Regions from separate parts of the Streptomyces clavuligerus genome, predicted to be linked through region 1. Evidence: riboswitches for the same ligand, from Rfam matches in the RefSeq annotation. Region 1 holds a riboswitch; the other holds the start of a gene.
The links. Region 1 has a riboswitch for S-adenosylmethionine ahead of thrC (threonine synthase). Riboswitches for the same ligand answer to the same signal wherever they lie in the genome.
Positions count from the first base shown of each region.

Region 2: linked by a shared signal. The riboswitch ahead of CRV15_RS21520 (aminotransferase class V-fold PLP-dependent enzyme) and the one ahead of thrC (threonine synthase) in region 1 are both predicted to bind S-adenosylmethionine.

Region 1 covers NZ_CP027858.1:2,934,513-2,942,121, reverse strand. The annotation lists gene CRV15_RS12230 (MoaD/ThiS family protein) at 95-370, opposite strand; gene thrC (threonine synthase) at 477-1,787, opposite strand; SAM riboswitch class I at 1,805-1,952, opposite strand; gene CRV15_RS12220 (glucosyl-3-phosphoglycerate synthase) at 2,132-3,070, shown strand; gene CRV15_RS35910 (hypothetical protein) at 3,099-3,275, shown strand; gene CRV15_RS12210 (alpha,alpha-trehalose-phosphate synthase (UDP-forming)) at 3,901-5,307, shown strand; gene otsB (trehalose-phosphatase) at 5,420-6,268, opposite strand; gene CRV15_RS12200 (DUF3263 domain-containing protein) at 6,279-6,542, opposite strand; gene CRV15_RS12195 (ABC transporter substrate-binding protein) at 6,607-7,609, opposite strand, start outside.
Region 2 covers NZ_CP027858.1:5,107,009-5,114,617, forward strand. The annotation lists gene qcrB (cytochrome bc1 complex cytochrome b subunit) at 1-1,036, shown strand, start outside; gene trpD (anthranilate phosphoribosyltransferase) at 1,201-2,280, shown strand; SAM riboswitch class IV at 2,873-2,990, shown strand; gene CRV15_RS21520 (aminotransferase class V-fold PLP-dependent enzyme) at 3,219-4,592, shown strand; gene CRV15_RS21525 (glycerate kinase family protein) at 4,547-5,749, opposite strand; gene CRV15_RS21530 (SLC13 family permease) at 5,801-7,213, opposite strand; gene CRV15_RS21535 (response regulator transcription factor) at 7,370-7,609, opposite strand, start outside.

The DNA of each region.
Region 1 (7,609 bases):
CCCCAACTGTAGCGCGCTCAACCATGCAGAATTGCCCCCTCCGTTTGTCTTACGGAGGGGGCAATTGAAGTGACGTTGCGTAAGTGCGACGGGTTCAGCCGCCGGCGACCGCGGGGATGATCGAGACACCGGCGCCGTCGGGCGTCGCGGTCTCCAGACCCTGCTCGAATCGGACATCGTCGTCATTGACGTAGACGTTCACAAAACGGCGCAGCTTCCCCGCGTCGTCGAGGACGCGCGCGGCGATTCCGGCGTGGTTCTTCTCCAGGTCGGCGATCACCTCGGCGAGGGTGGTGCCCTCGGCGGGGACCTCGGACCGGCCGTCGGTGTAGGTGCGCAGAATGGTCGGGATGCGGACGGTGACGCTCATGGGGTGCTCCAGGGGTGGTCGTCGTCGGACGCCGTCGGTCGGCGGGGCGGCGGGGGCGTGCGCGGGCCGGGGGCGCGGCTGCCGCGCGGGCGGAACGGGCGGTCGCTCAGTCGGTGGCGAGACCGGCGGCGCGGAACGCCTCCAGGCTCGGCCGGATGGTCGCCGTGGGTCCGCTGGTCGGCGCGACCGCGTCCAGGGTCTTGAGCCCGTCGCCGGTGTTGAGCACGACGGTGGTGAGCGCCGGGTCCAGTACCCCGTTCTCGATCAGCTTCCGGGTCACCCCGACGGTCACGCCGCCCGCGGTCTCGGCGAAGATCCCCTCGGTCCGGGCGAGGAGCTTGATCGCGTCCACGATCTGCCCGTCGGTGACGTCCTCCACCGCGCCGCCGGTGCGGCGGGCGATGTCCAGCACATAGGGGCCGTCGGCCGGGTTGCCGATGGCCAGCGACTTGGCGATGGTGTCCGGCTTCACCGGGCGCACCACGTCGTGCCCGGCCTTGTAGGCGGCCGACACGGGGGAGCAGCCCTCCGCCTGGGCGCCGAAGATCTTGTAGGGGCGGTCCTCGACCAGACCCAGCTTGATCAGCTCCTGGAGCCCCTTGTCGATCTTGGTGAGCTGGGAACCGGAGGCGATGGGGATCACGATCTGGTCCGGCAGCCGCCAGCCGAGCTGCTCGCAGATCTCGTACGCCAGCGTCTTGGAGCCCTCGCCGTAGTACGGGCGCAGATTGACGTTGACGAAGCCCCAGCCCTCGCCGAGCGGGTCGCCGATCAGCTCCGAGCAGAAGCGGTTCACATCGTCGTAGGTGCCCTCGATGCCCACCAGCTCGCCGCCGTAGACGGCGGCCATGACGACCTTGCCCTGCTCCAGGTCGTGCGGGATGAAGACGCAGGAGCGGAAGCCCGCACGGGCCGCCGCCGCGCCGACCGCGCCCGCGAGGTTGCCGGTCGAGGAGCAGGAGAGGGTGGTGAAGCCGAAGGCGCGGGCCGCCTCGACGGCGATCGCCACGACCCGGTCCTTGAAGGAGTGGGTGGGGTTGCCGGAGTCGTCCTTGATGTACAGGCCGCCGGTCACGCCCAGTTCACGGGCGAGGTTGTCGGCCTGCACCAGCTGGGTGAAGCCGGGGTTCAGACTGGGCTTGCCGGCCACGTCGGCGGGGACCGGCAGCAGCGGGGCGTAGCGCCAGATGTTCTTCGGGCCGGCCTCGATCCGCCGCCGCAGCTCCTCCGGGCCGCCCGCGGGCAGCTCGTACGCGACCTCCAGCGGGCCGAAACACGAGACACAGGCGAAGATCGGGCCGAGCGGGAAGCGCTCACCGCACTCGCGACAGGAGAGTGCCGCGGCGGGGCCCAGATCAGGGGCGGGGGTGGTGGAACCGGTGGCGTCGGCGGTGTTTGCGACGGTCTGCACAGCCATGGAGGCGAGGCCCTTTCTCCTCATCTTCCTCATGACGCGTTTCGCCATGAGACGGAATTGGCACCTTCCCGAGCCGGGAGCCCCGCTGCGCTGTGCGCGACGAGACCGGCTGGAGGGTTGCCGGGGCTTCAACGGGCCGTTTCCCTCTGCCCCTCTGGATGAGCGGTATTCGATTGTGGAGGCGTGCGCGGGGTGTCTGTCGGGACAGCCGTCGCAACGCCGGACGCCGGACCCGACATGCGACGGGACTCCGCGTTGTTCAAGACTGTAACGGAAGGTGGGGGCGGCTGAGACAGCCGTCCGAACCGCGAGATGCGTCACACACCGTGGGGAGATGGGCGAACGTGCTCGATGAAGTGGAGCGCTGGCTGAGCAGGCGTTCCTGGTCGGCGGCCGACCGCCCGCTGCCGGGGATCCTGGCCGCCAAGCGTGGGACCACCGTCAGCGTGGTGCTGCCCGCGCTCAACGAGGAGTCGACGGTCGGAGCCATCGTCTCCGTGATCAGACGCGAACTGATGGAGGCCGTTCCGCTTGTTGACGAGCTGGTGGTGATCGATTCCGGCTCCACCGACCGCACCGCCGAACGGGCCGCGGCGGCGGGCGCGCGAGTGGTCCACCGGGACGCGATCCTGCCCCGGATGCCGGCCCTCCCCGGCAAGGGGGAGGTGCTGTGGCGGTCACTCATGGTGACGAGCGGTGACATCGTCTGCTACGTCGACGCCGACCTGGAGGAGTTCTCCGCGGACTTCGTCTCCGGGATCGTCGGACCGCTGCTCACCGACCCCGGGGTGAGCCTGGTGAAGGCGATGTACGACCGTCCGCTGGCCGGGGCGCCCGGACAGGGCGGCCGGGTGACCGAGCTGGTGGCCCGGCCGCTGCTCAATCTGCACTGGCCGCAGTTGGCCGGATTCGTACAGCCGCTCGGCGGCGAGTACGCGGCCCGCCGCTCCCTCCTCGAACGGCTCCCCTTCCCCGTGGGGTACGGCGTCGAGCTGGGACTGCTGGTCGACGCCCTGCACCTGGTGGGCCTGGACGGGCTCGCCCAGGTCGATGTCGGCCGCCGGGTCCACCGCCACCAGGACGGCCAGGCGCTGGGACGGATGGCCGCCGCGATCTACCGCACCGCGCAGCTCCGGCTGAAACCCGGCCATCTGGTGCGGCCCGCGCTCACCCAGTTCGAACGGGGCGCCGACGGGTTCGTCCCGCGCACCCACGCCGTGGACACCGAGGAACGGCCGCCGATGCGGGAGATCCCGGAGTACGCGGCGCGTCGCGCGGCCTGAGCCCGGACCCTCGGTGACCATCCCGTTCATGGGATTCATCGGGTCTTACCTGTGGTTCCTCGTCGGTCTCGGGCTCAGCCTGGCCGCGGCGGCGGCCGTGGGACTCGCCGCCGCCCGGCACCGCCGCGGGCCGAGCGGGCCGAAGGGGTGCCGCCCGGGCCCCATGGCATGGGTGGACGATTCCCCCGGCCCCGGGGGCGAGTGAGGCCCTGCCCCCGTACCCCGTCCCCACGTGGACGTCTGCCTTGGCCCCTGTGCGTGCGCGGACGATGGCCCCGGCCCGGGGCGGTTCCCCCGGGAGGTCCGCCCGGGGTGGGTGAGCCGATGCGATGCGCCCGTATCCCGTCCCCGCGTGGACGACTGCCTCCGCCCCGCCCTGACCCGGCACGCCCGGCGAGTGAGCTGAAGGGGTGCCGCAGGCGCCGCGCGCGCCCCCGTGTTTTTGGGCTGGATGTCCGCCTTGACCCCAGGGCGAGTAAGCCATGGGGCGCGTGGCTGCCGAAAGCGGGGAGCGCGCCCCCGCCCCGCCCGTCTCCAGGACTGGACGATGGCCCCGCACCTCGCCCCTGGGCCGGGCGTTTGCCTTGCCCCTGCGGCGAGTGAGCCGAAGGGGTGCCGCGGGTGCCGAAAGTGGAGAGCGCGCGGAGGTTCCGAGGAACGAGGAACCGAGCACGGTCGACCGTCGGCGCACGCTCTGGCATCCCGGAGGCGAACCGAGCCACAAAAAGGGGCGTCCGTCGGCGCACGCTCCAGCACCCCGGAGGCGAACCGAGCCACAAAGAAAAGGGGACATACGTTTGAGGCGGCGCGGTACGGGCTAGGTTCGCGACATGGTCCCCGAATCGTCCGGCAGGCCGCAGCGCGCCACCGTTCTGGTCGCCTCCAATCGAGGTCCCGTCAGTTACAGCCTCGGCGAGGACGGAGATCTGACCTCCCGGCGCGGTGGCGGCGGGCTGGTTTCCGGGCTTTCGGCCATCGGCTCCGGGGCGGACTCCCTCTGGGTGTGTTCCGTGCTCGGCGCGGGCGACCGGGAGGCCGTGCGGCGCGGGGTCGGCGAGCCCGGGGTGCTCATGCTCGACATCGACGAGGCCACGCACGCCGCCGCGTACAACGGCATCGCGAACTCGGTGCTCTGGTTCGTCCACCATCTGCTCTACCAGACCCCCCTGGAACCCGTCTTCGACTCGGAGTTCCGCCGCCAGTGGGAGGCGTACGAGCGCTACAACGGCGCCTTCGCCCGGGCGCTCGCCGACCGGGCCGCGCCGGGTGCCGCCGTGCTGGTGCAGGACTACCATCTCGCGCTGGTGCCGGGGCTGCTCCGGGAGCTGCGCCCGGATCTGCGTATCGGGCACTTCTCGCACACCCCCTGGGCTCCTGTGGACTATTTCCGGCTGCTGCCCGACGATGTCGCCGGGCAGTTGCTGCGCGGACTCCTCGGCGCGGACCGGACCTGTTTTCTCACCCGCCGCTGGGCCGACGCCTTCGGTGAGTGCGCGGTACGGCTCCTCGGCCCGGACGCCCTGGCCGGGACCCGGATCGGGGTGCACGGTCTCGGCGCGGACGCGGATTTCCTGCGGGAACGGGCCCACCGGCCGGATGTCGAGGAGCGCATGGCCGCCCTGCGCGAGCAGATCGGCCCCGGCCGCCGCACCGTCGTCCGTGTCGACCGCACCGAGTTGTCGAAGAACATCGTGCGCGGGCTGCTCGCCTACCGGCTGCTGCTGCGTGAGCGGCCCGAGTGGCGTGAGCGGGTGGTGCACCTCGCGTTCGCCTACCCCTCCCGCCAGGATCTGGCCGTCTACCGGGAGTACACCGCCGAGGTGCGGCGGCTCGCCGACGCGATCAACGAGGAGTTCGGCACCGAGGGCTGGACCCCGGTCGTGCTCCATGTCCAGGACGACTTCGCCCGTTCGCTCGCCGCCTACCGGCTCGCGGACGTCGCCCTGGTCAACCCCATCAGGGACGGGATGAACCTGGTCGCCAAGGAGATTCCCGTCGTCTCCGACGAGGGCTGCGCGCTGGTGCTCTCCCGGGAGGCGGGTGCCCATGAGGAACTGGGGGAGTGGGCGCTCACGGTCAACCCGTACGACGTGAGCGGTACCGCCGAGGCGCTGCACACCGCGCTGACCCTGCCGGACGGGGAGCGTTCCCGGCGTACCGAGGCGCTGGCCGCTGCGGCGACGGCGCTGCCGCCGGAGCGGTGGTTCCTGGACCAGCTCGACGCGCTGCGGGCCTGAGCGGGCCCGCAGCCGCGAGCGCTCCCGGGAGGGCGGCGGGGGCAGGGCCGTCCGAGTGCTCCCGGGAGGGCGGCGGGGCAGGGCCGTCCGAGTGCTCCCGGGAGGGTGGTCGTCAGAGCCTTTCGGCGAGGGCGGAGAGGAAGCCCACGACCGCCGCCGGGCCGGGGAGCAGCAGGTCGGAGCGGTCGGCCAGTTCGGTGACCTCGGTGCTGCCGCTGCACACCAGCAGCCCCGGCACCCCGTCCGAGCGCAGTTTCTCCACGGCCGCGTACGCGGGGAGGTCGCCCAGGTCGTCCCCCGCGTAGAGCACCGCGTCCGCGCCCGCCTCCCGGGCGTACTCGGCGAGCGCGACGCCCTTGTCCATGCCCGGCGGGCGCAGCTCCAGGACCATCCGGCCCGGCTCCAGGACCAGCCCGTGCCGGGAGGCCAGCACGGCCAGCGGCTCCCGCAGGGCCTCGAAGGCGGCCCGGGGGTCGCCGGCCCTGCGGGTGTGGACGGCGACGGCCCGGCCCTTCTCCTCGATCCAGGTGCCGTTCCACGCCCCGATGGTGTCCAGGAACCCGGGCAGCTCCGCCCGGACGGCGGCCACCCCGGGGTGGGGCGCGGGGGCGGTCACGGTGCCTGTGACGGCGTCCCAGCGCTCCGCGCCGTAGTGGCCGAGGACGACGAGATGCTCCAGGCCGGGGACCCCGGCGAAGCCGCCGTAGCGGACCGCGACCCCGGCGGGACGGCCGGTGATCACCGCGACGGAGGCCACTTTCGGGGCGAGCCGGGCCAGTGCCGGGACCGTCGCCGGGTGGGCGCGGGCCTGCTCCGGGTCGGGCACGATCTCGGCGAGCGTGCCGTCGAAGTCGAGGGCGACGAGGGCCCGTGCGGGCCGTTCCAGCAGTGCGGCGAGACCGTCCCGGCCCGCGGGCGTCGACGGCTCCGGCAGGGGATGCGCATACGGTGGGATGCCCATGGCCCCGACCCTATCGGCGCGCGCGTTTCCCGTCCCTGACACGGCGCAGCCGGTTCACCGTCACCGGGTCGTGGGCGAGCGCGAGCGGGTCGTCGAGCAGGGCGTTGAGCCGCTGGTAGTAGCGGACCGGGGAGATGCCGAGACGCTCGCGTATCGCCCGTTCCTTGGCGCCGGGGCCGGGCCAGGAACCGTGCTCCAGGGCGAGGACGGCCCGGTCCCGCCCGCTGAGCCCGGTGCGGGGCCGCGGGGTGGGGCGGTCGCTGTCTTCGGTCATGAGTCCACCGTAACGGGGACCACTGACACACCCCCTGATCTGCGGCTCCGCCCCCGGGCCCGGCTCACTCCTCTTCCTGAGCCTCCGCGTCCTGGGCCTTCTGCGCGATGTCGCCCAGCACCTTCGCGGGGCTGCCGCCCGGCTCCACGGCCCGGCCGACGTTCGCCCTGATCTCCTCGCTCACCGTTCCCCACGAGGTCTTGTTCACGGGCGGCAGCAGCGAGGTGGGCAGCTCGACCAGGAACTCCTTGAGGTCCGCGTGGTCGGGGTCCTGCTCCATGGCCTCGGACGCGGTCACGGTCGGCGGCAGCAGATCGTTCTGCGAGGCGAAGTCCAGCACGTTCTTGTCGGTGAAGAGGAAGTTGAAGAACTTCCCGATCTCCTCGCGGTGCTCCCGCTTCTTGAAGCCCATGATCCAGTCGGCCACGCCCACCGCGGCCTTGGGCTTGCCCTTCTTGCCGGGCACCGGGACCTTGCCCAGCTCGATCCCGGCCTTCTCGGCCTCCTTCAGCAGCGAGGGGTGGCCGTTGAGCATCCCGACCTCACCCTTGGTGAAGGCGGCGAACGCCTGCTTGCGGTTGAGTTTGCTGGGCGGAACGGGGCCGACGAGCCCGGGCTCGACCAGGTTGGACCGCACCCACTCCAGCGTCTCCCGGTTCTCCTCGGAGTCGATCGAGTAGCTGCCGCCCGGCTCCACGAAACCGTTGCTGTCGCCGCCGAGCAGCCACATCATCGTCTCGATCTGGGCCTCTTCCGGGCCGAGCGGCAGCGCGTACGGATAGCTGACCCCGGCATCCTTCAACTGTTCCGCTGCGGAACGGAGTTCGTCCCAGGTGGTGGGCGGATTCTCCACGCCCGCGCCGGCGAACAGCTTCTTGTTGTAGAAGAGCACTCGCGTCGACGCGGTGAACGGCAGTCCGTACTGCACCCGCCGCTGTTCTCCGGCGTCGGCGAGCGGGCGCAGGAAGTTCGACTGCACCGGTATGGAAAGGAGTTGGTCCGCGCTGTAGAGCTTGTCGCCCGCCGCGTAGTCGGCGTACGGGCCGATCTGCGCGATGTCGGGCTCC
Region 2 (7,609 bases), 2.2 Mb from region 1:
GTTCGGCGGCGAGTTCCCCGGCCACGACTTCGTGCCCCGGTTCTACTCGATCCACATCCTGCTGCTGCCCGGCATCATGATGGCGCTGCTCGTGGGTCACCTGATCCTGGTCATCTACCACAAGCACACGCAGTACGCGGGCCCCGGCCGCACCGAGAAGAACGTCGTCGGCATGCCGCTGATGCCGGTCTACATGGCCAAGGCGGGCGGCTTCTTCTTCCTGGTCTTCGGCATCATCTCGGTGATCGCCGCGGTGGCCACCCTCAACCCGATCTGGGCACTCGGCCCCTACCGGGTGGACCAGGTGTCCACAGGCGCCCAGCCGGACTGGTACATGGGCTTCGCCGAGGGTCTGATCCGCGTGATGCCCGGCTGGGAGATCAACTTCTGGGGTCACACACTCGCCCTGGGTGTGTTCATCCCGCTGGTGATCTTCCCGCTGGTCCTGGGCGCGATCGCGGTCTGGCCGTTCATCGAGTCCTGGGTCACCGGCGACAAGCGCGAGCACCACATCCTGGACCGTCCGCGCAACGCCCCGACGCGCACCGCCTTCGGTGTGGCCTGGCTGACCGCGTACTTCATCATGCTGATCGGCGGTGGCAACGACATCGTCGCCACACACTTCCATCTGTCGATCAACGCGATCACCTGGTTCGTCCGGATCTTCTTCTTCGCCGGACCGGTCATCGCCTTCATCATCACCAAGCGGATCTGCCTCGGTCTCCAGCGCCGTGACCGGGACAAGGTGCTGCACGGCCGGGAGACCGGCATCATCAAGCGGCTGCCGCACGGCGAGTTCATCGAGGTGCACGAGCCGCTGCCGCAGGGCGAGCTGTACACGCTGACCTCGCACGAGCAGCACCAGCCGATCGAGCTGGGCCCCGAGGTCGACGAGAACGGCGTCCGCCGCAAGGTCTCGCTCACCAAGAAGGCCCAGGCCAAGCTGAGCCAGGGCTTCTACGGTGAGGGCAACCAGATCCCGAAGCCGACGGCTGAGGAGTACAAGGAGATCACCAGCGGCCACGGCCACCACTGATCACCTGATCTGATCGTCGCGATCGCCACAGCGAAGAGCCCCGTCCATTGCATGGACGGGGCTCTTCGCCGTCCCCGGGGGTGGATAGGGTGGGCGGAGGACTCCGCGTACCGCTGTATCGGCCGCTGTATCCGATGTACCCCCTTGTACCCCTGGAGTGGACCATGAACGTTGTGACCCCGGTCGGCGGCGACAGCGTGGCGGACCTCTCCTGGCCCCGCGTACTGAACGCCCTGCTGGACAACGACGACCTGAGCGCGGACGCCACGGCGTGGGCGATGGACCGCATCCTCAGCGGCGAGGCGACGAACGCGCAGATCGCCGGGTTCGCGGTGGCGCTGCGGGCCAAGGGCGAGACGGTGGACGAGATCTCCGGGCTCGTCCGCACCATGTACGAGCACGCCCATCTGATCGAGGTGCCGGGGCCGAGCGTCGACATCGTCGGCACGGGCGGCGACGGGGCCAAGACCGTGAACATCTCCACGATGTCGGCGATCGTGGTGGCCGGCACCGGGGCGAAGGTGGTCAAGCACGGGAACCGGGCCGCGTCGAGCGCGTCCGGCGCCTCCGATGTGCTGGAGAAGCTGGGCGTCGATCTGGAGCTGAGCCCGCGGCGGGTCGCCGAGGTCGCGGAGGAGGCGGGGATCACCTTCTGCTTCGCGGTGAAGTTCCACCCGGCGCTGCGGCATGTGGCCGCCGCGCGCAAGGAGCTGGGCATCCGGACCACGTTCAACTTCCTGGGGCCCCTGACCAACCCCGCGCGGGTGCGCGCGCAGGCGACCGGCGTCGCCGACGCGCGGATGGCGCCCATCCTGGCGGGGGTGCTCGCGGGGCGCGGCGCGTCGGCGCTGGTGTTCCGGGGGGACGACGGGCTGGACGAGCTGACGACGACGGCGACCTCGCGGGTGTGGGTGGTACGGGACGGCTCCGTGCGGGAGGAGCCCTTCGACCCGCGCGACGTGGGGATTCCGCTGGTGCCCGTGGAGGCGCTGCGGGGCGCTGACGCGTCGTACAACGCGGAGGTGGCGCGGAGGCTGCTCGCGGGTGAGGAGGGGCCGGTGCGGGACGCGGTCCTCCTGAATTCCGCGGCAGCGCTGGTGGCGCTCGATCCGGGGGACGCGCCGCTCACCGAGCAGATCGCCGCGCAGATCGCCCGCGCGGCGGAGTCCCTCGACTCGGGCGCCGCGCAGGAGGCCCTGACCCGCTGGATCACGGCGACGCATCGCCCTGACCCCGGCCATTGAGTTCTTCTCCGCCGCGCCTTGTCTTCTCCGCCGCGATGGCGGGTCGTTTCGCGGTGGTTGTCGGCGGTGCCGGGCATGGCGTCTCTTTTCCGCCGCGATGGTGGGATGTTCCGCGGTGGTGTTCGGCGGTGCCGGGCGGGCATGGCTGATGGTGTTTCGGCACCGCCGGGTCGCTGTCGCGCGGTTGCCCACCGTCGCGGCGGGTTGAAGGGGCTGGCTGCCCCTTTCATGGTCCCCTGAGCGGTGCCGGGCATGGCGTCTCTTTTCCGCCGCGACGGCGGGACGTCTCACGGCGGTTGTCGGCGGTGCCGAGCGGGCGTGGTCGGTGGTGTTTCGGCACCGCCGGACCGCTGTCGCGTGGTTGCTCGCCGTTGCGGCGGGTTGAAGAGGCCGTCTGAGCTGCCCCTTCATGGCCCCCTGGGGGCCGTCGCGGCGGGATGAAGGGCCGGTCCGTGCTGCCTTTCGTACCAGCCGGTGGCGGAGGGAAGAGGCGGGCAGCCTCTTCGTTTCCGGTGAACCCCGCGGGAGGCGCGCGGTCCGGGATGCGGGACGAGGTTGCGTGCGGGGGAGCTGCTGGCATACCGTCTGCGCAGGTCATGAGCGACAGCGACTACGGCCCCGGCCCGCTGTCCGGCAACCCTCCGTCCGTGGCGGGGTGCCCCGGGTGAAGACCAGGCCGTGGGCAGCGAGGTCCGCGGCAAGCGCGGACCCCTGCAAGCCCTGGGGTCCTGGTCCTCAAGGGAGCAGTCTCGTGAGCAAGCGAATGCGTTAGGGCGAATCGCCCCTTCTCCACCCTCCCTCGAATCGCCGCGCGGCCTCCGCGCCCGCGTACCCGAGGGACACCCGTACCCGGAACCCGCGCCGCCGCACGGCGCCCCGCGGCGTACCCGTACGGGCCCACGACGTCATTCCGCCTTGTCCCACCGGGAGATACCGCCATGTCCGCATGCCCGAACACCCTCATCGACACCGCCGTCTGCGCCCCGCTCCCCGTCCTCGGCCGGGATGTGACCGTCCCCCTCGTCACCGGGGGCGAGGTCACCTACGCCGCGCTCGACTACGCCGCGAGCGCCCCCGCCCTCCAGCGGGTCTGGGACGACGTCGCCGCGTACGCCCCGTACTACGGCAGCGTCCACCGCGGCGCGGGCTATCTCTCGCAGCTCTCCACGGACCTCTTCGAGAACAGCCGCGCCACCGTCGCGGAGTTCCTCGACTGCCGCGCCGATGACCAGGTGGTCTTCACCCGGTCCACCACCGACTCGCTGAATCTGCTGGCCTCCGCGCTCCCCGAGGGCTGCCAGGTCTTCGTCTTCGAGACCGAGCACCACGCCTCGCTGCTGCCCTGGGGTGACGGCGCCCGGGTGACCTGTCTGGACGCGCCCCGCACCCCCGAGCAGGCCGTCACCACCCTGGAGCGGGCGCTCGCCGACCGCGACCCCTACGGGCCCGCCCTGGTCTGTGTGACGGGCGCGTCCAATGTGACCGGTGAGCTGTGGCCGGTGCGGGAGCTGGCCGCCGCCGCCCACGCCCACGGCGCGCGGATCGTGCTGGACGCCGCCCAGCTCGCGCCCCACCACCCGGTCTCCGTGCAGGAGTTGGACGTGGACTGGGTCGCGTTCTCCGGGCACAAGCTGTACGCGCCGTTCGGCTCGGGCGTGCTCGCGGGCCGCGCCGACTGGCTCCGGGCCGCGAAGCCCTACCTCGCGGGCGGCGGCGCCTCCCGCACCGTCGCCCGCCGCCCCGACGGCGCTGTCGACGTCGAGTGGCACACCACCGCCGCCCGCCACGAGGCCGGTTCCCCCAACGTCATCGGCGTCTACGCCATCGCCTCCGCCTGCAAGGCCCTCACCGAGGCGGGCTTCGACTCCCTCGTCGCCCGCGAGCAGTCCCTCGTCTCCGCCGTCCGTACCGGCCTCGCCGCGATCCCCGAGGTCACGGTGCTCTCGCTGTTCGGCGACGAGGCCCCCCGCGTCGGCGTGATCTCCTTCGTCGTCCAGGGCTGGAACAGCTCCCACTTCGCCGCCGCCCTCTCCGCCGAATACGGCATCGGCGTCCGCGACGGGCTCTTCTGCGCCCACCCGCTGGTGCGGACCCTGCTCGGCAGCGACCCGCAGGACCCGGGGGAGTGCGGCGCGCCCGAGGCCGCGCCGGGCGAGAAGTCCCTCAACGCCATCCGGGTCAGCTTCGGCGCGGGCACCCCGGACGAGCACGTCGAACGGTTCCTGGACGCCGTGCGGGAGTTGGTCGCCCAGGGCGCGCGCTGGACCTACCGCACCGAGGACGGCCGCTGCGTCCCCGACACCACGGGCTGAGGCGCGGGCAGCCGGGTCCCGATCAGGATCATCCGCAGGGCCCGCTCGGTGGCGTCGGCCAGGAACTCCCCGCCCCGGCCCAGCGCCTCCGTCAGCGAGACCGGCGCGGGCAGGATCGAGCTGTACGCGTCGACACCCGCCGACCGCACCTGCTGCGCCCCCTCGCCGATGGTCCCGGCGAGGGCGAGGACCGGGCGGTCGTACCGCTTGGCCCGGCGGGCCACCTCGGCGGGAACCTTGCCGCGCGGGGTCTGGTGGTCGAGCGCGCCCTCCGCGGTGACCACCAGATCGGCCCGGGCCAGCCGCTCGTCCAGGTCGAGATGGTCGAGGAGGACGTCGAAGCGGGGCAGCAACTGGGCGCCGAGCGCCGCGAGTCCCGCGCCGAGACCGCCGGAGGCGCCCGTTCCGGGTCCGCCGTACAGATCGGCGCCCACCCGCAGATCGCGGGTGAGGACGGCCGCCCAGCGCTCCAGACCGGCCGCGAGCTGTTCCACCTGCGCCGGGGTCGCCCCCTTCTGCGGGCCGAAGACCCGGGCGACACCGCGTTCCCCGCAGAGCACGTTGAACGGATTGCAGGCCACGCGGATCTCCGTCCCGGCGAGCCGGGGGTCGAGCCCGGAGGCGTCGATCCGGTCGACCCGGGTCAGCTCGCGCCCCCCGAACGGGAGTTCCCGCCCGTCGGCGTCGAGCAGCCGGGCCCCCAGCGCCTGGAGTGCGCCGGCCCCGCCGTCCGAGGTGCCGGAGTCGCCGCAGCCGACGAGGATTCTGCGGACGCCCGTGTCCAGCGCGGCGCGGATCAGCTCGCCGACGCCGTAGGTCGTGGTGGCGCCCGGGTCGCGCAGATCGCGCGGCACCAGCGAGAGTCCGGCGACGGCGGCCATCTCCACCACCGCGGTCTCCTCGTCCGCGCCGAGCAGCGCGAAGTGCGTCCCGATGCGTTCCCCGGTGGGGCCGGTGGCCCGCAGCGGCACCAGCCGCCCGCCGGACGCGGCGGCCAGCGCGTGGGCCGTGCCCTCCCCGCCGTCCACCAGCGGGATCAGATCGATCTCGGCCTCCGGCACCACCCTGCGCACACCTTCGGCGATGGCCTCGGCCGCGGACTGGGCGGACAGGGACTCCTTGAAGCCGCTGGGCGCGACGGCGAAACGGGTCAGCATCGTACGAACTCCTGACGGACGGAGGGAAACACGGGGAAGAAGTCGTGGGGCTCAGCGGAGCGGCACGCCGAGCAGCGGCCAGACCGCCACCGCGAAGAGCAGCACCAGCAGCGCGCTCAGCGGGGCCAGGACGGCCGAGAGCCGCAGCAGGTCGCGTGGGGTGTAGGTGGGCACGCCCGGGATCTCCGCGAAGAGCGTGACCGGTTTCGCGGAGGCGGGCAGGGTGTGGCAGAAGCCCGCGGCGGCGGTCGAGGCGAGCGCCGCGGCCACCGGGTTCACCCCGGCTCCGGCCGCCGCCGCCACGACCAGCGGCACCAGCACCGAGGATCTCGCCGAGCGGGACTGGAGCACCAGATGCGCCACGGTGGAGATCAGGACCACCACCGAGAGGAAGGCCCACGGCGGCAGGTCCAGCGGTATCCCGCCCACCATCCAGTCGGCCGCCCCGGAGTCGGCGAGCGCCACGCCCATCGCCATCGTCGCGGCCATGAAGAGCAGCAGCGACCAGGGAACGGTCTTCAGCGCGTCCTTGAGCCGCACGGTGCCCAGCGCGGGCGAGGCGGCGACTATGGCGCCGATCAGCGCGACCACGGCCGGCGGCACCCGGTGCAGGGGCTCGCTGCACCACAGTACGACGACGGTGGCCAGCAGCAGGGCGCATCGGGTCTCGGCGGGCTCCCACGGACCGGTCACCGGCCGGTCGCTGTGCGCCTGGATCTCCTCGGCGGTGATGTGCACGGGCCCCTTGCGGTCCGCGCGGCTCGTGGTGGTGAACAGCACCACCTCGGCGGCGAGATGGGAGGAGACGACGGCCAGCGGGAGCCCGATGAGCAGCCACTCGGTGAAGCCGATGCGCTCCCCGACCGCCTCCCAGAGCACGGAGACGGTGATGAGATGGGCGCCCGCGCCGATCAGTGTGGCCACCGCCGACAGCAGGATGACGGTGGGGAAGAGCAGCGCCAACATCACCACCAGGCGCTTCCGGTCGGCGAGTGCCTTGGCCAGCGCCAGGAAGACGGGCATCGCGAGCGCGGCCCGTCCGGAGGTGGCCGGTACCGCGAAGGCGGTGACCACGAGCGCCGCGGTCGTCAGATGGACGAGCTGGCGCACGGTGCGTGCCCCGCCGACGAGGAAGGCCGCGGCCCGCCCGGCGAGCCCGGTCTTCGCCACGGCGGCGGCCAGGACGAAGGCGCAGATCAGCAGCCACACCGTGTCGTCGCCGAGGGTGCCGAACAACTCGTCGCTGCTGATGACCCCGGTGGCGGTGAGCGCGAGCCCCGCGCCGAGCGCGATATAGGTGTCGTCGATCGGGGTGCCGATCCAGGCACAGGTCGCGATGGCGAAGATCGCCAGGGTGAGCCGGGCGTCGCCGCTCAGCCCCGGGAAGTTGCCGGGGACCACGAGCAGCGCGCAGATGCTCAGGGCCACGCACAGGGTGGTCGCTTGTCGCAGGTTCAAGGTCACATGAGAGAGCCTTCACCCGGGCGGTGAGTGCTCCATGAGCCCTTCATGAAGGAAACTTCACCCACTGTCCCCCGTACGGCCCACCCGTCACAGGCAGTTGGCTTCCCCGGCCGGTCCGGGGAAGCCGGTCGGCCGGGGCACCGGGCGGTGAGCCGGTCAGTCGGGGAGCCGGTATCCCATGCCCCGCACCGTCTCCACCCGGCCCGCGCCCAGCTTCTTGCGCAGGGCGCGGACATAGACGTCGACGATGTTGGAGCCCGGGTCGAAGTCGTACCCCCAGACATGGGAGAGGATCTGCTCCCGGGAGAGCACCTGGCCGGGGTGGCGCAGAAAGAGTTCGAGCAGTACGAACTCGCGTGCCGTCAGATCGACGGTCCGCTCGCCCGAACGGGCCCT